Regions from separate parts of the Massilia hydrophila genome, predicted to be linked through region 1. Evidence: predicted binding sites of a transcription regulator. Region 1 holds the regulator's gene; each other region holds the start of a gene.
The links. The regulator HrcA, encoded in region 1, represses chaperone genes, less so after heat shock. The targets are predictions, from matches to a motif close to TTAGCACTCNNNNNNNNNGAGTGCTAA.
Positions count from the first base shown of each region.

Region 2: groES (co-chaperone GroES) is a predicted target of HrcA. The motif match lies at 5,274-5,300, and genes of this name have one in related genera.
Region 3: rpoH (RNA polymerase sigma factor RpoH) is a predicted target of HrcA. The motif match lies at 1,998-2,024, and genes of this name have one in related genera.

Region 1 is NZ_JAHYBX010000004.1:109,952-117,063, forward strand. It holds gene rsmA (16S rRNA (adenine(1518)-N(6)/adenine(1519)-N(6))-dimethyltransferase RsmA) at 1-246, shown strand, start outside; gene LE190_RS12430 (hypothetical protein) at 433-621, shown strand; gene LE190_RS12435 (hypothetical protein) at 771-1,415, opposite strand; gene LE190_RS12440 (hypothetical protein) at 1,435-2,025, opposite strand; gene LE190_RS12445 (HAD family hydrolase) at 2,276-2,986, shown strand; gene hrcA (heat-inducible transcriptional repressor HrcA) at 3,061-4,077, shown strand; gene fur (ferric iron uptake transcriptional regulator) at 4,112-4,540, opposite strand; gene LE190_RS12460 (outer membrane protein assembly factor BamE) at 4,632-5,243, shown strand; gene dapB (4-hydroxy-tetrahydrodipicolinate reductase) at 5,252-6,061, shown strand; gene LE190_RS12470 (barstar family protein) at 6,064-6,390, shown strand; gene LE190_RS12475 (SHOCT domain-containing protein) at 6,415-6,921, opposite strand; gene leuS (leucine--tRNA ligase) at 7,090-7,112, shown strand, end outside.
Region 2 is NZ_JAHYBX010000001.1:223,273-230,384, forward strand. It holds gene LE190_RS00895 (alpha/beta hydrolase family protein) at 1-481, opposite strand, end outside; gene LE190_RS22135 (glycosyltransferase) at 523-1,023, shown strand; gene LE190_RS00905 (LysR family transcriptional regulator) at 1,063-1,959, opposite strand; gene gstA (glutathione transferase GstA) at 2,048-2,659, shown strand; gene LE190_RS00915 (hypothetical protein) at 2,676-3,092, opposite strand; gene groL (chaperonin GroEL) at 3,189-4,835, opposite strand; gene groES (co-chaperone GroES) at 4,896-5,186, opposite strand; gene LE190_RS00930 (hypothetical protein) at 5,594-5,839, shown strand; gene LE190_RS00935 (cell division protein ZapA) at 5,836-6,147, shown strand; RNA gene ssrS (6S RNA) at 6,193-6,373, shown strand; gene LE190_RS00945 (EVE domain-containing protein) at 6,442-6,912, shown strand; gene LE190_RS00950 (sulfite exporter TauE/SafE family protein) at 6,912-7,112, shown strand, end outside.
Region 3 is NZ_JAHYBX010000005.1:159,258-166,369, reverse strand. It holds gene ftsY (signal recognition particle-docking protein FtsY) at 1-95, shown strand, start outside; gene LE190_RS14175 (cell division ATP-binding protein FtsE) at 104-781, shown strand; gene ftsX (permease-like cell division protein FtsX) at 778-1,692, shown strand; gene rpoH (RNA polymerase sigma factor RpoH) at 2,144-3,034, shown strand; gene LE190_RS14160 (GNAT family N-acetyltransferase) at 3,110-3,640, opposite strand; gene LE190_RS14155 (hypothetical protein) at 3,637-4,377, opposite strand; gene yghU (glutathione-dependent disulfide-bond oxidoreductase) at 4,553-5,389, shown strand; gene LE190_RS14145 (VOC family protein) at 5,512-5,991, shown strand; gene LE190_RS14140 (manganese efflux pump MntP) at 6,129-6,692, opposite strand; gene LE190_RS14135 (hypothetical protein) at 6,932-7,112, shown strand, end outside.

The DNA.
Region 1 (7,112 bases):
GATCCCCCGCCCCAGGTCGATTCGGCCATCGTGCGCATGATTCCGAAGCGCCAGATGCTGGAAGCCGACGCCGCCACCCTGGAAAAAGTCGTGGCCAAGGCTTTCTCGCAGCGCCGCAAGGTGATCCGCAACTGCGTGGCGGGGATGTTTACCGAAGCCCAGCTGGTCGAGGCCGGGATCGATCCGGGCGCCCGTCCGGAAGCGGTCACGCTGGAGCAGTACGTCGCCCTGGCCAAGCTGCTTTAATCCCGCCTCCGGCCTGTTCTTTTGCGCCGCAACATCGCGGCGCAACACGCGTTTTCCTCCCTTCAGCCGCCGTTTCCTGCAGTCCGTCGCACTGCGCTGGAGCCTTGATGGCCCCTTCGTTAAAGTGCTTCCATCGACAGCCGGAACCGGCCCTCACCAACAATGAAACGCTGAAGGAGAACTCAAATGAACGTCCTCAAGAACATGGAAGCCATCTTCGTCGCAGCCCTGGTCCTGGCAAGCGCCAGCACCTATGCGCAAGCCGCGATCACCCGCGCCGGCGACGCCGGCAAGGCCCAGCCCGAGGCTGTGGTGGAAGCGGCGGAGATCCCGGTGGTCGCCGTGGTGAAAATCAGCGCCAAGCGTCCGTCCTGAGCGGACAAAAAAAAGCCCGCTACGGGAGCGGGCTGAAATCCAATTCTTTTCTGAGGAGAGTTGGAGGAGACAGGAAGCATTATGCTGCGTTACAGCATATAAATCCAATTCCTGTTTCGCATACAAGACATAAGTATTTCAAATAACTGTCAGCGCGGCACGCAGTTGATGTTCACGTTGGTGACTGCGGCGTCGCCCATGGTCCCAGCCGGGTTCTCGACGGTGCAGAAACGGCCGGTCGGCTGGGTGATCACGACAATGCTGTAGGTCTCGCCGTACGGGACCTCGGCGATCTGGTAATCGAAGGCCGCGCCGGTGGTGTTGTCTGCCGGGGCCGCGACCGCCACTTTGCCGCTGACGCTGCCATTGGCGAGCTCCAGGCCGGTGTTGTCCTTGGTCAGGCCGGTAATCTTGCCGCCGACCGCGTGGGCGTCGACGTAGCACCGGAAGCGCGCATTGATGGCGCCCAGGCGGCCAGCCGTGTCGGCAGCGCTCAGCTTGAAGTTCGGGTCGATGCCGCAGCTCTGGTGCAGCGGTGGGGTCTTGACGGCGACCAGGTAGGTATCGCCGTACTCGAGCTTCTTCGAGAAGGTGAAGGTGACTGGGTCGCCGGGCTTGGCCGGCGGCGCCACGCTCACGTCGTCGCCGCCGTTATTGGTCATCACCAGGTTCGGGTAGACCAGGCCTTCGACGGTGCCGCTCACCGTGTAGGTATCGTCGTCGCCGCCGCCGCAGGATGCGAGGGCCAGCGCCATTGCCAGCATGCTGGCCGGACGGATCAGGGAAAACTTCATTCGGTATGCTCCAGGAAGATTAGGCGCGCGGGCCGCAGGTGACGGCCAGGCTGTTCACGTCGTTCTCGCCCATCGTGCCGCTGCCGTTGGTGACGGTGCAGGTCTGGTTGTCGGGCTGGGTCAGCACGACGACCCCATACGGCGAGTCTTCGCTGACCGGGGCCATGGCGAACGAGGTGGCGCCAGCGGGGACCGGCACGCGGTCGGCACCGTTGACCAGCACCAGGTTGGCGCCGGTCAGGCCGGTGATCTTGCCGGTCAGCGCATGCTGCTTGATGGTGCAGACGATGCCGATATTGTTGATCGTGAACGCCGCCCTGCCGGTATTGTTGAACTCCTCGCACTTGACCGCATTGCTCGGGATGCTCTTGACCTTGACGTTGTAGGTGGAATCGGTTTCCACCAGGTCCTTGAAGAAGAAGGTTCCCCTGCCGTCCGCGGTCGGGGTGATGGCGAGGTCGGAGCCGCCATTGTTGGTCAATACCAGTCCGGATTTGGTCACGCCGGCAAACGAACCGCCAATGCCCAGCTCGCCATCGCTGCCGCCGCAGGCGGACAGCGCCAGCGCGCATGCCAGCACGGCACCGGCACGCAGGTAGGTACTCTTCATAATTTCTCCAAAAAAATCTGACTGGTGAACGTGTACCGCTTGCACAAGAAAATGCCGCACACGTGTCTGGACGCTCGTCATCCAAGGATTATTCGCCCAACATTTTAGTGCATTTGCCAAGCCGCTGGACGGTTTGCCTTTGTATCACGGTGTAACCGGCGGTCGCAGCGGGCAGTGACCGATTGCTTTCTACAGGCGTGCTCGCTATGCTAGGTCTGAGCTTTCACCCCATACCCGACAGAAACGCACCATGAACCCGCGCCGCGCCTGGCCCAAAGCCGTCCTGTTCGACCTCGACGATACGCTATGGCCGATCGCTCCCGTGATCCTGGAAGCCGAGCAGATCCTGTTCGCCTGGCTGCGCGAGCATGCGCCGCGGGTGGCGCAGCAGTTCACCATCGAGACGCTGCGCCAGGCCCGGCTCGAGCTGCTGGCGCGCCAGCCCGCGTTCCAGCTCGACCTGGGCGCCCTGCGCCGCGCCGGCCTGATCGCCGCCTTCGAACAGGCCGGCGAGGATGCGGCCAAGGTGGAGCTGGCGATGACCGAGTTCTTCGCCGCCCGCAATGCCGTGATTCCCTACGATGACGTGCTGCCCGGCCTGCTGCGCCTGAAGGGCAGGGTGAAGATCGGCTCGATCACCAACGGCAATGCCGACCTGCAGACGATCGGCCTGGCGCGCCACTTCGACGCCTCGGTGGCCGCGCCCAGCTTCGGGGTGGCCAAGCCGAGCGCCGCGATCTTCCTGGAAGCCTGCCGCCAGCTGGAGGTGGCGCCGGCCGAAGCGGTCTATGTCGGCGACGACCTGCGCCTGGACGTCTATGGCGCCCAGCGCGCCGGCTTGCGCGCCGTCTGGATGAACCGCACCGGCCAGGTCAATTACCTGCGCGACGAAGTCCGGCCCGACGCCGAGGTGAGCAGCCTGGACGGCCTGCTGGGCTGGTTGCGGCGCGAGCACGCGTGACTGGCGCCATGCGCGTCCGAGCGTGCATAATATAGCTGACCGCATCCAGCCTACCTGCCGTACTTTCCGGACCCATGGAACTCGAACCCCGCGCCCAGACCCTGCTCAAAGCCCTCGTCGAGCGCTACATCGCCGACGGCCAGCCGGTCGGCTCGCGTGCGCTGTCGAAGATTTCCGGCCTCGACCTGTCGCCCGCCACGATCCGCAACATCATGGCCGACCTCGAGGAGATGGGCTACGTGGCTAGCCCGCACACTTCGGCCGGCCGGATTCCCACGCCGCGCGGCTACCGCCTGTTCGTCGACACCCTCCTGACCGTGCAGCACATCGACGAGCACGCGGTCGGCGCCCGGAACATGCGCCTGCCGAGCCAGCACCCGCAAAAGATCATCGCCAACGCGGCCCAGATGCTGTCTTCGCTGTCGCAGTTCGCCGGCGTGGTGCAGAGCCCGCGCCGCGAATCGGTGTTCCAGCAGATCGAATTCCTGCGCCTGTCCGAGAAGCGGATCCTGCTGGTGATCGTCGATCCGCGCGGCGACGTCCAGAACCGCCTGCTGCTGACCGAGGCCGACTACTCGCCGGCCCAGCTGGTCCAGTCGGCCAACTACCTGAACCAGAACTACGCGGGCCTGAGCTTCGACGAAGTGCGCGCGCGCCTGAGCGGCGAACTGGCCCAGCTGCGCGACGACATGGGCCGCCTGATGCAGGTGGCGGTGGAGGCGGGCAGCGAAGCCATGGCCGAGGGCGACGACATGGTGATCGCGGGCGAACGCAACCTGCTGTCGGTATCCGACCTGTCCTCCAACATGAGTTCGCTGCGCCAGATGTTCGAGATGTTCGAGCAAAAGACCGGCCTGATGCAGCTGCTCGACGTCTCCAGCAAGGCGGGCGGGGTGCAGATCTTCATCGGCGGCGAATCGAAGCTGGTACCGATGGACGAGATGAGCGTGGTGACCGCGCCCTACGAGGTGAATGGCCGCATCGTCGGCACCCTGGGGGTGATCGGCCCGACCCGCATGGCCTACGAGCGCGTGATCCCGATCGTGGACATCACGGCGAAGCTGTTGTCGAATGCCCTGAGCCAGCCCTGAGCCAGCCTGGATGGCGGCGCCGGGGACGCAGGTCTCACTGCTTGCGCGGGCAGTCCACTTTCACGCAGTTGCCGTAGATCGCCAGCGAATGCTCGGCGATCTTGTAGCCGCGCTCGACCGCGATCTTGTGCTGGCGCGACTCGATTTCCTCGTCGTAGAACTCTTCCACATGGCCGCAGTCGAGGCAGACCAGGTGGTCGTGGTGGGAGCCGGCGTTCAGCTCGTAGATGGCCTTGCCGGTCTCGAAATGGTTGCGGTTCAGCAGGCCGGCCTGCTCGAACTGGGTCAGCACGCGGTAGACCGTGGCCAGGCCGACATCCATGTTCTCGGCCAGCAGGATCTTGTAGACGTCTTCCGCCGTCAGGTGCCGCACCGAGCTGTTCTGGAAGATTTCCAGGATCTTCAGGCGCGGCAGGGTGGCCTTCAGGCCGCTTGCCTTCAGGTCGGTCGGGTTGTTACTCATGGGGCGTGCTCACGTTTCTTGCTCGTAGTTTGGCATAGTGCTTTATGATATAGCGTTTTGGAGCTCCCGCTCAAACGTTTTGAGGTTACCTATGCGCGTCAAACAAGCCGTTCCTGATCGATTTTCTGCCCGGGCAGCGCTCGCGGCAGGCCTCGCATGCACGCTGGTGCTGTCCGGCTGCGCTTCCTGGCGCAACCAGACGCGTCCCGCCATGCCGGTGGAAACGGACCCCGCCGCGATCGTGGCCGACGCCCAGAAATCGGCCGCCACGGCCAATGCCGGCGCCCAGACCGTACAGGCGACCAAGCTGCAGAAATTCTTCTGGATCTTCTCGCCCTACCGTCCCGACATCCAGCAGGGTAACTTCGTCTCGCAGGAAATGCTGAGCCAGCTGAAGGTTGGCCAGACCCGCGACCAGGTGCGCTTCATCCTCGGCACGCCGCTGCTGACCGACGTCTTCCACGAAGACCGCTGGGACTTCCCGTTCTACCTCGCGCGCGGCAACGGCGAGCTGACCACCAGCCGCGTCACCGTCTTCTTCAAGGACGACAAGGTCGAGCGCTTCGAGGGCGGCAACCTGCCGACCGAGCGTGAATACATCGACCGCATCGCCGGCCCGGCAAAGGTCAGCAGCAAGGCCAAGGCGGAATCGCGCCCGGTCGAGCCGGCCAAGGTCGGCGGGGCGCCCGTCATCCAACCGTAACGGCAGCCATGAGCACGTTGAAGATTGCCGTCGCCGGCGCCAGCGGCCGCATGGGACGCATGCTGGTCGAGGCGATCCTGGCCGCGCCGGACGCCGAACTGGCGGGCGCGCTGGACGTCGCCGCCTCACCCTCGATCGGCATGGACGCCGGCGCGTTTGCCGGCCAGCTGACCGGCGTGGTCATCCAGTCCGAGCTCGCCGCCGCGCTGAAGGATGCCGACGTCCTCATTGATTTCACCCGTCCCGAAGGCACGCTGCAGCACCTGGCCTATTGCGCCGCCCACGGCGTGCGCATGGTGATTGGCACTACCGGTTTCGACGAGGCCGGGAAAGCCGCGATCCGCGCCGCGGGCGAGCAGGTCGGCATCGTGTTCGCGCCGAACATGAGCGTGGGCGTGAACGTCACCCTCAAGCTGCTCGAGATGGCGGCGAAGAGCTTCAGCGAAGGCTACGACATCGAGATCGTCGAGGCCCACCATCGCCACAAGGTCGATGCGCCGAGCGGCACCGCGCTCAAGATGGGCGAAGTCGTCGCCACTGCGCTCGGGCGCGAGCTGAAGGACTGCGCCGTGTACGGCCGCGAAGGCGTGACCGGCGAGCGCGATCCGTCCACCATCGGCTTCGCCACCGTGCGCGGCGGCGACGTGGTGGGCGACCACACCGTGATGTTCCTTGGCACCGGCGAGCGCATCGAGATCAGCCACAAGTCGAGCAGCCGCGTGACCTATGCCCATGGCGCCCTGCGCGCCGCGCGCTTCCTGGCGGACAAGCCGAATGGCCTGTTCGGCATGGACGACGTGCTGGGCCTGAAGGCTTGAGCATGGCCAGCGTGGAACTGAACGGCGCAGCGATCGTCGACGAAGCCGCCTTTCACCGCGAGTCGCGGCGCGCCTTCGGTTTCCCGGAGGACTACGCCGGCTCGATCGACGCCTGGGTGGATTGCATGAGCTACCTGCGCGACGAGGAGAACATGACGTGCTTCCGGCTCAAGCCGAACGAGGTACTGGAGATCGTCATCCGTGACGCCGAACAGATGAACGCCGCGGTGCCGGACCTGCTGGAAGAGATCAGCTTCTGCGTCGGCGGCATCAACGAGCGCTACGAGGATTACGGCGAGAAGCCGGCCTTGAAACTGGTGCTGCGCTGATTGGAGTTCGGCACAGTCTTCGCGCTATTGGGTTTTTAAAATCCGTTCTTTCTGCGCCTGGAACTCGGCATCGTTCAAGATGCCTTTTTTCCTGAGTTCCTCCAGTTTAAGCAGTTCCACATAGACATCCTTGCTTTGACCAGATGCTGGACTGCTACGCTCTATGCTAGCGGTCACATTGTTCTCGACAACGATGTCTGCTCTAGGAATAAGTGCACTGCCGGAAGCTCTTGGATCACTTCGGTCTACAAGCCGGAACTGATACTCGAAGCTTGGCATTTGACCAGGACGAGCTAGCGTCTCTTTAGATGCCACAGGAATCGCAACCTTGCCTTTGTTTTCAGCAAACTGGTTTGCTCTTTGAATCACCTCGGTCTTCAAGCTACTCATCGCCTTGAACATGCCGCCAGCAGAGGTCTGAGCAATCATGTAAGTATCTGTGCCCATAGGGACAATGTCACTGGTAGCGCAACCAGTCATTAGCCCAATCACAGCCACAAAGCCAAGCTTGGCTCCCAAACGTCCGAACATGTTCATTCCTTTTTAATTATGTTTTGGAAAAATGACATTGTAGCCGGTACATTATTCTGACGATCGCCTTCGCCAAGCCTTCTTGCAAGCGCGGCGGCACACTTCGCCGCAGTGCAAAACGAACCAGTATAATGTCCGGTTCCACCCCTCATTACGTCTGCAGAAATCATGCAAGAAAAATATAGTCCAGC
Region 2 (7,112 bases), on a different contig from region 1:
GCAAGTTGCGGGCCAGGTAGTGCGCCAGCTCGGCGTCTGGTGGTGGAGCAGGCGGGCCGCCGAGGTGGCGGTGCAGCATCTGCAGCAGCAGCTGCAGCTGTGCCTTGCGGGCCAGCGGATTGCGCGCATTGTGACCCTCGTCCGGATCAACCAGCAGGCTCACCGGCTTGCCCATCGCCTGCAGGCGCGCGACGTAGTCGGTGACCCCTTCGACGTCGACTTTGTCGTCCTTGCCGCCGGCGACCAGCAGCAGCGGCGCCTGCACGCGCCCGGCGAGTCCGTGGGGCGCATCGCGGGCGATGGCGGACAGTTGCGCTGCCTGGGACGGATCGATGCCCACCTCGGCCAGCACCTGGCGGATGGAAGGTTCGCCCGGCCGCGCCGGCTCGGCCGCCGACAAGCGCAGCGTGCGTGCAAAGTCGGTGGGCGGCTGGGTCGCCATCCCGAAGCGGAACATGGTGGGCGTATGGGTCAGCGCCAGCGCCCGCGCTGCAGCGCTTCCTCGACGAGGGCGAGGCGCCGGTGTATGTCGGCTTCGGCAGCATGGCCGGCTTCGACCGCGCCGCCCTGCTGCGTGCGGTGAAAGAGGCGGTCGGACCGAGGCGGGCGCTGTTCTATCCCGGCTGGAGCGGGATCGACGCCGCCAGCCTGCCATCGAACTTTTTCGTGCTGGGCGACACCCCGCACGACTGGCTGTTCCCGCGCTGTGCGCTCATCGTCCACCACGGCGGGGCCGGGACCGCCCATGCGGCGGCGCGCTCGGGCACACCTTCGGTGGTGATTCCCTTCGCGGGCGACCAGTTCTTCTGGGCGCGGCGCATGGAAGCGCTGGGCATCGGCGCCGCTTGCACGGACGCGGCGCGGCTCAATGGCGCGCGGCTGGGTGCCCTCTTCGAGCGTGCAGCGGCGCCTGCGGTGCGCGGCCATGTGCTGGCAGTGGCCGCGCACATGCGCAGCGAGGATGGCGTGGCCGCCGCCTGCACCCGCCTGGCGGGCGGGGTGGCGGCACGCCTCCGGTCCTGACTGCCCGGGAGCGAGAAGGCCATCCGGCGGACGGCAGCCTCACATGAACGGGCCGAGCGAGGTGCGCAGGAATTCGAACATCACCCGCATGCGCTGCAGGTGGCGGGTGTCCGGATGCGCCAGCGCCCACAGCTCCGTTTCCAGTTCGGCGATCGGCCCGTCGACGATCTGGACCAGCGGATTGTCCTTGAACACCGCCAGCGGCACCACGCCCACGCCCATGCCGTGGACCACCGCGCCGGCCACCGACAGCACGCTGTTCATCCGGTAGCGCGGCACGACCTTCGGCAGGTGCTGGCGGCGCCAGCGCTGCGACGGGTGGTCCGGCAGGGTGGCGTCGAGCGCGATCCAGTCCATGTCGCGGTAGTCCGGGACGTGCCGGTGCGCTTCAAGGTAGGCGCGGCTGGCGTACACCGCCGCCTGCAGCGTGCCGAGGCGCACGCCGACCAGGTGTTCGGGCGGCTGCCTGGTGGCGCGGATGGCGATGTCGGCATCGCGCTGGCTCAGGCTGGCCAGGGTGTTGGAAGCCACCAGTTCCAGTTCGATCTCCGGATAGAGCAGGGCGAACTTCGCCATGGCAGGCAGCAGAACGCTCTGCATGACCGAGTCGGTGGTGGTGATGCGCAGGGTGCCGGAAGGACTGCTCCCCGTATGCAGGACCGCTTCCCTGGCCTGCTCGAGCTGGGACTCGATGCGCTCGGCGTAGCCGGCCAGCTCCAGCCCCAGTTCGGTCGCGGCATAGCCCTGGCGGCTGCGCTCGAACAGCAGTTCTCCCAGCTCTTTTTCAATGCGCTTGATCGAGCGGAACACCGTCGAGGTATCGACGCCTAGCCGCTCCGCGGCGCCGGCCAGGTTGCGGCCACGGTGCAGGGCCAGCACCAGTTCGAGGTCGGGCAGGTCGAGCTTCGATTGCGTTCTTGCATACGGAGGTTTCATGACTGCCTATTTTAATTGCGTTTGCGCATAGATAGAGTAGCACCCATCCCAGCCGGGACGCTCAACCATCACCCATACGAGGCTCTCCATGAAACTGTACTACTCCCCTGGCGCATGCTCGCTGGCTCCCCACATCGTCCTGCGCGAAGCAGGCCTGGCCTTCACGCTCGACAAAGTCGACATCGCCACCAGGCGTACGGCAGGCGGCGCGGACTTCCTGGCCGTCAGCCCGAACGGCTACGTGCCGGCGCTGGAAATCGAAGCCGGCTTGGTGCTGACCGAAGGCCCGGCCATCATGCAGCTATTGGCCGACAAGGCGCCAGGCGCGCACCTGGCGCCCGCCAACGGCACGCTTGAACGCTACCAGCTGCAGTCATGGCTGAACTTCATCACCTCCGAGATCCACAAGGGCTTCTCGCCGCTGTTCAAGCCCGTCATGCCGCAGGAGGCGAAGACGCTGTTCGTCGAGCAGCTGGGCCAGCGCTTCGACGTGGTCGAGCGCCGGCTGGCGCAGGGCGACTACCTGATGGGCGAGCGTTTCACGATCGCCGACGCCTACCTGTTCGTGACCACCAACTGGGCGGGCTACCTCGGCATCTCGCTGGAACGCTGGCCGGCCATCAATGCCTTCCGCGACCGCGTGGCCGCCCGCCCGGCAGTGCAGGCGGCGATGGCGGCGGAAGGGCTGAAGGCGGCATGACGCCCTCGGCAAGCAGTCACGCGCGCAGCACCAGGCCGTTTTCCTCGCACCAGGCGCGCAATGCGGCCGCCGTGCGCTCCTGACGGAAGGCATGCCAGCTTGCCAGCAGGCCGCGTGCCTGCGCCAGTTTCGCAAAACGTTCGAAGCCGCCCGGCCCGCGCAGCAGGGCGCGCACCTCCGCTTCGTCGCCGGGCATGTGCCGGCGCACGAAGTCGAACACCAGGGCCCGGCCCAGGCCGAGGCGGGCGGCGCCCGGCACCGGGATGTACCTGCCCGCTTCGTGGATGTCGTCCGGCAGCGCCTCATGGCTGCCGACCATGTCGGCGCGCAGGTGGATGGCGCCGGTGGCGGGGCAGACCCAGGCCCTGCCGGCGTGCGGCGGGTCGGCCAGGATCATCGCGTTCTCGAGTGCGTCCGCGTCCACGCTTGCCATGCTCGCCTCCAAAAGAAAAAGCCTGCAAGGCGTTAACCTTACAGGCTTTTCGGCAGGACGGCGCCGGAACCAACCGGCGCCAGGGGCCTTGGACGATTACATCATGCCGTCCATGCCGCCCATGCCACCCATGCCGCCCATGCCGCCCATGCCGCCGGCCGGCTTGTCCTCGACGACTTCCGAGACCATGCAGTCGGTGGTCAGCATCAGGCCGGCGATCGACGCTGCGTTCTGCAGGGCCGAACGGGTGACCTTGGCCGGATCCAGCACGCCCATTTCGACCATGTCGCCATAGGTGCCGTTGGCGGCGTTGTAGCCGTAGTTGCCCGAACCTGCGATCACGGCAGCGACCACGACCGACGGCTCGTCGCCGGCGTTCTGGACGATCATGCGCAGCGGCTCTTCCATGGCGCGCAGGACAATCTTGATGCCTGCGTCCTGGTCAGGGTTGTCGCCCTTGATGTCCAGGTTCGAACGTGCGCGCAGCAGGGCCACGCCGCCGCCCGGGACGATGCCTTCTTCGACGGCAGCGCGGGTAGCGTGCAGCGCGTCTTCCACGCGTGCCTTCTTCTCTTTCATCTCGACTTCGGTGGCTGCACCGACGCGGATCACGGCAACGCCGCCGGCCAGCTTGGCCACGCGTTCCTGCAGCTTTTCGCGGTCGTAGTCCGAGGTCGCTTCTTCGATCTGGACGCGGACCATCTTGACGCGCGCCTCGATCGATTCAGCCGAACCGGCGCCGTCGATGATGATGGTGTTTTCCTTGCCGACTTCGACGCGCTTGGCCTGGCCCAGTTCGTTCAGCGTGACCTTTTCCAGGGTCATGCCGACTTCCTCGGCGATCACCTGGCCGCCGGTCAGGATGGCGATGTCTTCCAGCATGGCCTTGCGGCGGTCGCCGAAGCCCGGGGCCTTGACGGCGACGGTCTTCAGGATGCCACGGATGTTGTTGACCACCAGGGTCGCCAGCGCTTCGCCTTCGATGTCTTCGGCGATGATCACCAGCGGACGGCCGGCCTTGGCGACTTGCTCGAGCACCGGCAGCAAGTCACGGATGTTCGAGATCTTCTTGTCGCACAGCAGGATGAACGGGTTCTCGTGAACGGCGACCTGCTTGTCCGGGTTGTTGATGAAGTACGGCGACAGGTAGCCGCGGTCGAACTGCATGCCTTCCACGATGTCCAGCTCGTCGTTCAGCGACTTGCCGTCTTCGACGGTGATGACGCCTTCCTTGCCGACTTTTTCCATCGCTTCAGCGATACGCTCGCCGATCGAGGTTTCCGAGTTGGCCGAGATGGCGCCGACTTGCGCGATCTCTTTCGAGGTGGTGGTCGGCTTGGCGATCTTCTTCAGTTCTTCGACGGTGGCGGCAACAGCCTTGTCGATGCCGCGCTTCAGGTCCATCGGGTTCATGCCGGCGGCAACGAACTTCATGCCTTCGCGGACGATGGCTTGCGCCAGCACGGTCGCGGTGGTGGTGCCGTCACCGGCGTTGTCGCTGGTCTTCGAGGCGACTTCCTTCACCATCTGCGCGCCCATGTTCATGAGCTTGTCCTTCAGTTCGATCTCTTTCGCGACCGAGACGCCGTCCTTGGTGACGGTCGGGGCGCCGAACGAGCGCTCCAGCACGACGTTGCGGCCTTTCGGGCCCAGGGTGACTTTGACTGCGTTGGCGAGGATGTTGACGCCTTCAACCATCTTGGCGCGCGCTGCGTCGCCGAAAATTACTTCTTTAGCTGCCATTTCTAGTTTCTCCGAAAGAATTCGTGAATGTGCGGTACGGGGAGGCTTGGTGCGCGCCGATTACAGGGCCACGACGGCCATGATGTCTTCTTCGCGCATGACCAGCAGTTCCTGGCCATCGACCTTGACGGCCTGGCCCGAGTATTTGCCGAACAGGACGCGGTCGCCGACCTTCACTTCCAGCGGACGAACCTGGCCATTGTCCTGCACCTTGCCGTTGCCGATGGCCAGGACTTCACCCTGGTCCGGCTTCTCGGCGGCCGCATCGGGGATGATCAGGCCGGATGCAGTCTTGGTCTCCTGGTCGAGACGCTTCACGATGACGCGATCGTGGAGAGGACGAAGGTTCATGCAAAACTCCTTATTTATAGTGGTTGACTAGCTATTCAGGGCCGCCGCCAACAAGGCGCCGGCTTGGAATGTGGTGGATACCGGTTGTTAGCACTCTCAACTAACGAGTGCTAACGCATCGTGATTATAGGGACGATAACACCCCTTTTCAAGCGGGAATGTGTGGGAGCTAACCGACATTTTTGCGCGAGCACAAGCGATTGGACGGGTTGTACACTATCGCTTGTGGCATCCACGACAATAGCCGGGCAGGGTACACCGGAACCGGCAGGGACGGCCACACGGCAGGCCGCTGCCCGTGCCCGCCTTGCGCTTGCCCTGTTTCAGCCGCGGTCCGCGCCGCATCCCACGCCTTCGGGGGATGCGATTCGGTTGACGAAAAAACCATCTCAGTCCTATAGTGTCGAATGATTTCTGAATTTCAAGACCTCTCCGACAAAATCGACCGGCTTGCCCAGTTGGCCCAGTCGCTGCGCGCCGAGAACTACCTGCTGCGCCAGGCCAATACCCTGCTGAGCGCCGAGAATCTCGCGTTCAAGGAACGCCTGATCCAGGCCCAGCACCGGGTCGAGGCGCTGCTCGAACAGTTCCCCGCGCCGGAAGCCCCGCCAACCGAAGACGGTACCGACGAAGCCAGCGAGGCCACCCAATGATCTACCTGGATTGCAGCATCATGGGCCAGTCCTACCGCCTGGCCTGCCGCGAAGGCGAGGAGCGCACCCTGCGCGAAGCGGTCAGCTACCTCGATGGCAAGATGTGCGCGCTGCGCGACTCGGGCAAGGTGAAGGGCACCGACCGCATCGCGGTGATGGCGGCACTGAGCGTGGCGGCCGAATTCCTGTCGGTGAAATCGCCCCAGGGCCCGCTGTCGGACATGTCGATCCTGGAGGTCAAGCAGAAGCTGGAAGCGATGCACACCGTCCTCGACAAGGCGCTCTCGCCCCAGGAAAATCTGTCTTGAAGGTCAAATTCGTTTGACATGACGGGCCAAGCGAGTAAACTGCGCACTACCCTGCGGTGTTCGAGATTTGCCATATATTCCTTGAACCATTTTCGTGCATAGGTTGCGGGACATGTTCGGTGGGCGTGAGCGTCGCTAGTCCGACGAACCCGAAATTGAACTGACTGCGACCACCTGGAACCGTTTGGTTCGGGATGCCGGCAAAAACGGCACAGGCGGGGCTACACACACGAGCGGTTGCGCACTCCGGTACGCAGCCGCTTTTTTTTATGGATCGCTGGTGATGGAGAGGGAATGGCGTACTGGTTGATGAAGTCCGAGCCGGATGAAACGAGTTTCGACGACGTGCTGGCCGCGCCAGGCCGGACGGTGTCGTGGTTCGGCGTGCGCAACTACCAGGCGCGCAATTTCATGCGCGACGCCATGTCCGTCGGCGACGGCGTCCTGTTCTACCACTCCAGCTGCGCGGTGCCCGGCGTGGCCGGCATCGCCGAAGTGGCAAGCGGCCCCTATCCGGATGCGACCCAGTTCGACCCTTCTTCTCCTTATCACGACCCCAAGGCCACCTCGGCGCACCCGCGCTGGATCTCGGTCGACGTGCGCGCCGTGGAAGGAGGGCGCTACCTGACCCTGGCCGAGATGCGCAGCGTCCCGGCGCTTGGCGACATGGTGCTGCTGCAGAAGGGCAGCCGGCTGTCGGTGTCGCCTGTGACGGCGGGGCAGTGGAACGCCATCGTGGCCCTGCTGCGCGAAGGGCAGCGCTGATGGACTTCACCCTGATCCTGGCGCTGCTGGCGATGGGCACCTTCGGCGGCTTCGCGGCCGGCCTGCTCGGCATCGGCGGCGGCATGGTGCTGGTGCCCTTCATCACGATGATCTTCACCGCGCGCGGCTTCCCGCCCGAACTCACCATCCACATGGCGATCGCCACCTCGCTCGCCACCATCCTGTTTACCTCGCTGTCC
Region 3 (7,112 bases), on a different contig from region 1:
GCCCGGTGCCGGTGTACTTTATCGGCGTGGGCGAGAAACTGGACGACCTGCAGCCGTTCAACGCCGAAGAATTCGTCGAAGCGCTGCTGGGCTGAGGAAGCAGATGATCGAGTTCCAGTCCGTCTCCAAGCAATATTCCTCCGATGCCTATGCGCTGCGCGACGTCTCGCTCAGCATCGCCAAGGGCGAACTGGTCTACCTGGCCGGCCCGTCCGGGGCCGGCAAGTCGACCCTGATGAAAATGGTGGCCGCCGTCGAGCGGCCCAGCAGCGGCGTAGTCACGGTCAACGGCCAGGACATCGGCCGCATCAAGAAGGCCGGCATTCCCTTCCTGCGCCGCAACCTGGGCCTGATCTTCCAGCACCAACGCCTGCTCAACGACCGTAACATCCTGGCCAACGTGATGCTGCCGCTGCTGGTCACCGGCGCCCCCCGGGGCCAGGCCGAAGGGCGCGCCCGCGCGGCCCTGGACAAGGTGGGCCTGGGCGAGCGCGCCCGCGCCCTGCCGCTGGAACTGTCCGGCGGCGAGCAGCAGCGGGTGGCGGTGGCGCGCGCCATCGTCAACCGCCCGCAGATCATCCTGGCCGACGAGCCGACCGCCAACCTCGACCGCGCCGCTGCCGACCGGGTACTGGACGCGCTGCGCGCCTTCCACGCCGCCGGCGTCACCTGCCTGATCTCGACCCATGACGACACCGTGCTCGACAGCGCGCAGGCGCGCGTGATCCGCCTCGAGCATGGCGAACTGGCCGACGCTGGCCACGTGGGAGGTGCGGCATGAGCCCCTGGATGCGCCAGCACAGCTTCGCGCTCGGTTCGGCCCTGTCCACGGTGCGCAAGGCGCCAGGCAGCTTCCTGTTCAACGTGCTCGTGGTCGCGTTTGCCCTGATGCTGCCGTTTGCCGGCATCACCCTGCTCGACAACGTGCGGCCGCTGTCCGAACAGCTGTCGGTCGATCCGGAACTGAGCGTGTTCCTGGAGCTCGACGCCACGCGCGAGCAGGCAGCCGCCCTGCAGCCGCGCATCCGCGCCATCGCCGCCGCCGGCGGCAAGGCCGAGCTGGAATTCGTGCCGCGCGAGCGGGCCCTGGCCGCGATGAAGGACAGGAGCGGCCTGGGCGACGTGCTCGACACCCTGGGCGACAACCCGCTGCCGGACAGCTTCCGCATGCGCCTGGACGGCAGCGGCGCCGCCAGCCAGGTCGATGCCATCAGCGCGCAGTTGCGCGCCCTGCCCGGCGTGGACGTGGTGCAGGTCGACTCGGCCTGGGTCAAGCGCCTGGCCGCGATGCTGGCCATCCTGCGCCTGGCCCTGCTGCTGCTGGCGCTGACCCTGGGCGTGGTGGTGATCGCGGTGGTGTTCAATACCATCCGCCTGCAGGTGCTGACCCAGAAGGAAGAGATCGCCGTCTCGAAACTGCTGGGGGCGACCGACAATTTCATCCACCGTCCCTTCTACTACACGGGCGCCCTGCTCGGCCTGTGCGCGGGCGCGGTGGCGCTCGGCGCGGTGCTGCTGGCGCTGGCGCCGCTGAACGCGGCCATCGCCGAGTTCGCCCGGCTGTACGCGTCGGAATTCCAGCTGGCGCCGCTCGGCGCACTGGAAACGGCGGGCGTGCTGGCGATCAGCGCCGGTCTCGGCCTGATCGGTGCGATGCTGTCGGTGCAGCGCCACCTGGCGCGCGTGCGCTAGGGCTGCAGCGCCGCCTGCCGCGCAGGGAGCGATATGGCTTAGCCGTCGCTCCCTACGCTCAGGCGAGCGCTATTCCTACAGGCCGCGCCCGCTGAAGGTGCGCCAGCCAACAGAAGCCAGCCGCTGGCGCCCCTAATCTGTCCCTAAGCGCCATTCCACCGTTTTCCAGCTGTTTTTCGCACACTTTTGATGTGAATCAAGCAAATCGAGCCTGCCTTTGCTCTACAGTAAAAGATCTGCGTAGTTGATTCCAAATGGCAATACTTTAGCCAAACTTAATCGATTCCCGCGGACCGATCGATCGTCTAGCACTCACCTCGGGAGAGTGCTAATATATGCTTCGAAGACAGCAAAAATCAAGGAAAGCATCCGGTAACAAGGGGTAACGCTGGTGTCGCGTGACATGGGTCCGTGGCACATTGGATGCAGATCACTACGAGGGAAATTGAACATGTCCGCACAATCCGCATTGGTTCCAGCCGGAAGTCGTGCTCTGGGACTGGGCTTTACCGGCAATCTCGGCAACATCGACGCCTATATCTCGGCCGTCAATCGCCTGCCGATGCTGACCCACGAAGAGGAAGTTTCGCTGGCAACGCGGCTGCGGGAAAAGAACGACCTGGACGCTGCCCAGAAGCTCGTGCTTTCGCACCTGCGCCTGGTGGTGTCGATCGCGCGCGGCTACCTCGGCTATGGCCTGCCGCACGCCGACCTGATCCAGGAAGGCAATATCGGCCTCATGAAGGCCGTCAAGCGCTTCGACCCGAACCAGGGCGTGCGTCTCGTCTCGTACGCGATGCACTGGATCAAGGCCGAGATGCACGAATACATCCTCAAGAACTGGCGCCTGGTGAAAGTCGCGACGACCAAGGCCCAGCGCAAGCTGTTCTTCAACCTGCGCAGCAACAAGGTGGGCCTGGACACCATGACCCCGGGCCAGGTCGACGAGCTGGCGAAGATGCTCGACGTCAAGCGCGAAGAAGTGATCGAGATGGAAACCCGCCTGTCGGGCCGCGACATCGCGCTCGAATCGCCAACCGATGACGACGACGACAAGTTCGCGCCGATCGCCTACCTGTCCTCCGAGCAGCAGGAGCCGACCCGCGTTCTGGAAGCGGCGCAGGTTGACCGCCTGCAATCGGAAGGCATCGAAACCGCGCTCGGCAAGCTGGACCCGCGTTCGCGCCGCATCGTGGAAGCGCGCTGGCTGGCCAACGACGACGGCTCGGGCGCCACGCTGCATACGCTGGCCGAGGAATTCGGCGTATCGGCCGAGCGCATCCGCCAGATCGAATCGGCGGCGCTCAAGAAGATGAAAGGCGCGCTGGCGGCTTACGTGTGAGCGCCTGCACGCTTCAACCAACAACCCCGCTGCGGCGGGGTTTTTCTTTGGCAGTTTCGATGCAGCCCTGCAGGCCTAGACAAGCGCGGCGCCGCGCTCGCGCGTATACATGCCGACCGCTTTGCCATACAGCGCGACGTCCGCTTCGTACGTCAGGCCAAGGCGCCCGGCAACGCGCAGCGACGATGCATTGCCTGGATCGATGAGCGCCCGAACTGTTGATTCGCGCCGGACCTCGAAAGCATGGTGCAGGAGTGCCGCTGCCGCTTCGTGTGCGAATCCCTGGCCCCAGCAGGCACGATAAGTATTCCAGCCGAGCTCCATCACCTTCGATTCCTCGCGAAAGAACGCGCCGACACTGCCGACGAGCCGGCCGCTCTCCCGTTCCTCGACCGACCACCATCCGGCGCCATCCAGGAGCCACATTCCTGCCTGTGAACAGAAGATCCGCCATGCAGCCTGGCGCTCGACCACACCGATGTAGGCCGCGCTGACAGGATCGGCACAATGCGCCGCGAATGCGTCGAAGTCTTCCCGCCGATATTCACGCAGGATGAGCCGGTCCGTGTGGAGGATGGGAACAGAAGTGGTGAATGCACCGTTCATGCGCTGGATTCCTTGGGCCCGGCCTGCTTCAGGCCACGCTGCTGCTCACCGACCAGCAGCTTCTCGAGCGTGCGCATGTTCTTGCTGTTCGACTCATGCACAAAGCTCATCTGCGCGAGCACCCGGTACAGCTCGCGCGCCGTAATGTCGCTCATCTCCAGGTTGCTCATCACGTTCGACAATTGCGGCCGGTCGATGAAGGAGCCGCCGGCGCCCAGCATCATCGCCTGGATGTCCCGCATGTTGGCATATTGCCGCGCGTAGCGCTGGAGCTGTTCCTGCGACATGAAGCTCAACGCCTGGTTGGCTACCGCCACGTCCCAGGCTTCGCGCTGCAGGGACGGGGTGCGCAGGCTGACGGTGAAACGCTCGCCCGATGCGTGCATCACGTGCTGGATGGCCGCTTCATCGCCAACACCGGCCTTGATATCCGCCAACAGGATCTCCTGCAGCCGCCGCAGGCGCTTCACCTCGCCGTCGCTATGCGCGACGACCGCGCGCATTTCGGCCAGGTTCACGGCAATCTCCGCATCCAGGTTGCGCGCCGCTTCGCGTGCCTCGCGCGCCTGGTTGAACTGGCGTACGCCGTTTTCCAGGCCGAGGGCGGTGACGATACTGAGGACGATCATCACGTATTCGCCGGCGAAGTGCCTGAAGGCGCGGGCCTTCTTCGGCGCGGCCTCGCCCGACGCTGCCGTGGTCTGCGAATCTGCCGCCCCTGCCGCCCCTGCCTCCATGTCGTCTCCGTCGATGTCCGAGAAACAAACTCTAGCATGCATTCCGCCCTGACATTCCATGCGCCGGCCACTCCATGCGTGCTGCATTCCGTTCCGCGTTTGCAGGCGTGAAAACGCGTTCCCGCCGCCCCGGCTAGAATGACCGTTTTGACCAGGCCTGCCCAAGGAGACCTTGATGACCGACCAGTACGTTCCACCGAAAGTCTGGACCCCGCCCGCTTCGAGCGGCGGCGCCTTCGCCAGCATCAACCGCCCCGTGGCCGGTCCGACCCACGAGGCCGAACTGCCGGTCGGCAAACACTCGCTGCAGCTGTATTCGCTGGCCACGCCCAACGGCGTCAAGGTGACGATCATGCTGGAGGAACTGCTGGCCCTCGGCCACGCCGGGGCCGAATACGATGCCTGGCTCATCAAGATCAACGAAGGCGCCCAGTTCTCCAGCGGATTCGTCGCCATCAACCCGAACTCCAAGATTCCGGCCCTGGTCGACCGCAGCGGCCCGGAGCCGGTGCGGGTATTCGAATCCGGTGCGATCCTGGTCTACCTTGCGGAAAAATTCGGCGCCTTCCTGCCGCAAGACGGCGTCGCCCGCACCGAGACCCTGAACTGGCTGTTCTGGCAGATGGGCTCGGCGCCTTTCGTGGGCGGCGGCTTCGGCCACTTCTACGCCTATGCGCCGGAAAAACTGCAGTACCCGATCGACCGCTATGCGATGGAGACCAAGCGCCAGCTCGACGTGCTCGAGCGCCAGCTGGCGCAGCAGCGCTTCGTCGCCGGCAGCGACTACACGATCGCCGACATGGCGATCTGGCCCTGGTACGGCGGCATGGTGCGCGGCGAGCTGTACGAGGCGGGCGAATTCCTGTCCGTGCACGACTATCCCCACGTGCGGCGCTGGGCCGACGAGATCGCCGCCCGCCCGGCGGTACTGCGCGGCCGCAAGGTCAACCGGGTGCGCGGCAAGCCGGAGGAACAGGTGCCGGAACGCCACGACGCTGCCGACCTCGACTGAGCGGCGGCGCCAACGGGGCACCGGCGGGGCGCCCGTACCTGCACCGGCGCCGGCACAGGGCCGCACGGATGCGCTATGCTGGCGCGACGTCCTTCATTGTCTTTCCCGGCTCGGAGACCGCCATGTTCAGCAAAAACACGATTTGCCTCTGGTTCGATGGTGCAGCCCTGGAAGCGGCGCAGTTCTACGCCGCCACCTTTCCCGACAGCGCGGTGGGTGCGGTCTTCCATGCGCCGGGCGACTTCCCGTCCGGCAGGCAGGGCGACGTGCTCACGGTGCAGTTCACCGTGGCCGGTATTGCCTGCATCGGCCTGAACGGCGGGCCGGCCTTCCCGCATACGGAAGCGTTTTCCTTCCAGATCGCCACCGAGGACCAGGAAGAGACCGACCGCCTGTGGCACGCCATCGTCGACAACGGCGGCCAGGAAAGCGCCTGCGGCTGGTGCAAGGACCGCTGGGGCCTGTCCTGGCAAATCACCCCGCGCGTGCTGAGCGAGGGCATCGCCGACCCCGACCCGGCCGTGGCAAAACGCGTCTTCGACGCGATGATGGGCATGCGCAAGATCGACGTCGCCGCCATCGAAGCCGCGCGCCGCGGCTGAGGTCCGCAAGGGAGATCGGCGCGGCCCTTCCCGCCGCCCGCCTGGCGGACCTGCCGGATGAACCTGCCGCCAACGATCACCGCGTGGGCGGCGCCCAGGGCAACCGCCGTTCCCGCTGCCGGGTACAGCCGCCCACTCTACGCGGACAGGTGCTCGATCAGGATCGTGGTGCCGACCAGGACCAGTACCACGCCGCCGATGCGCTCGGCATTGCGTCCCACGGCCGCGCCCAGGCGCCGTCCGAGCAGCACGCCGATGGTGACCATCACCGTGGTCGAGACGCCGATCGCGGCGGCCGCGTGCACAATGGACACGTCGACGAAGGCCAGGCCGACCCCGACCGCCATCGCGTCGATGCTGGTCGCCACCGCCGTCAGTACCAGCACCAGCAGGTTCTGGGAGCCGCCCTCCTCTTCCTGTTCCTCGTCGGCGCCGAAGGACAGCCAGATCATGCGTGCGCCCAGCCCGAGCAGCAGGGCGAAGGCGATCCAGTGGTCCCACTGGCGGATGGCGTCGGCTGCCAGCGAGCCCAGCGCCCAGCCGACCAGCGGGGTGATGGTCTCGATGCAGCCGAACAGCAGCCCGATGCGTAGGGCCTGCGGCAGGCCGGGCTTGCGCAGCGCGGCGCCCTTGGCGATCGCGGCGGCGAAGGCGTCGGTCGACATGGCAAGGGCGAGGAAAACGAGGGCGGTGAAAGTCATGATGGATCCGGTCGGCGGCGCACAGCCAGGACAGGGGCGTGTCCGCACGCTACGGCAGGGCAAGGATGGAAGCAGCCCCGGGCTCGGGGTGTGGGCATTCTAGAAGGAAAGACCTGACGCCGCAACCACTGCCGTCCCCATGTCCCCCTCCATCCCGCCGCGCCGGCGCGCGTGCGCGCGACCGCGACCGACAGGTTTGCTATGATGGCCATTCCAAAAAAACAACTGGATGACATCGCATGCCTGCCCTGCTCCGTGTCCCTGTCCGTGCGCCCGCCCTGCTCTTGCTGGCCGGCGCCAGCCTGCTGGGCGGCTGCGCCACCAGCCACGACCGCCTGCCCGAGGCGCGCTACACCCTGGCCGAACACCAGGTGCTGCCGCTGGCCGAGCGCCTCAGCATCACCTACGAAGGCGCGGAAG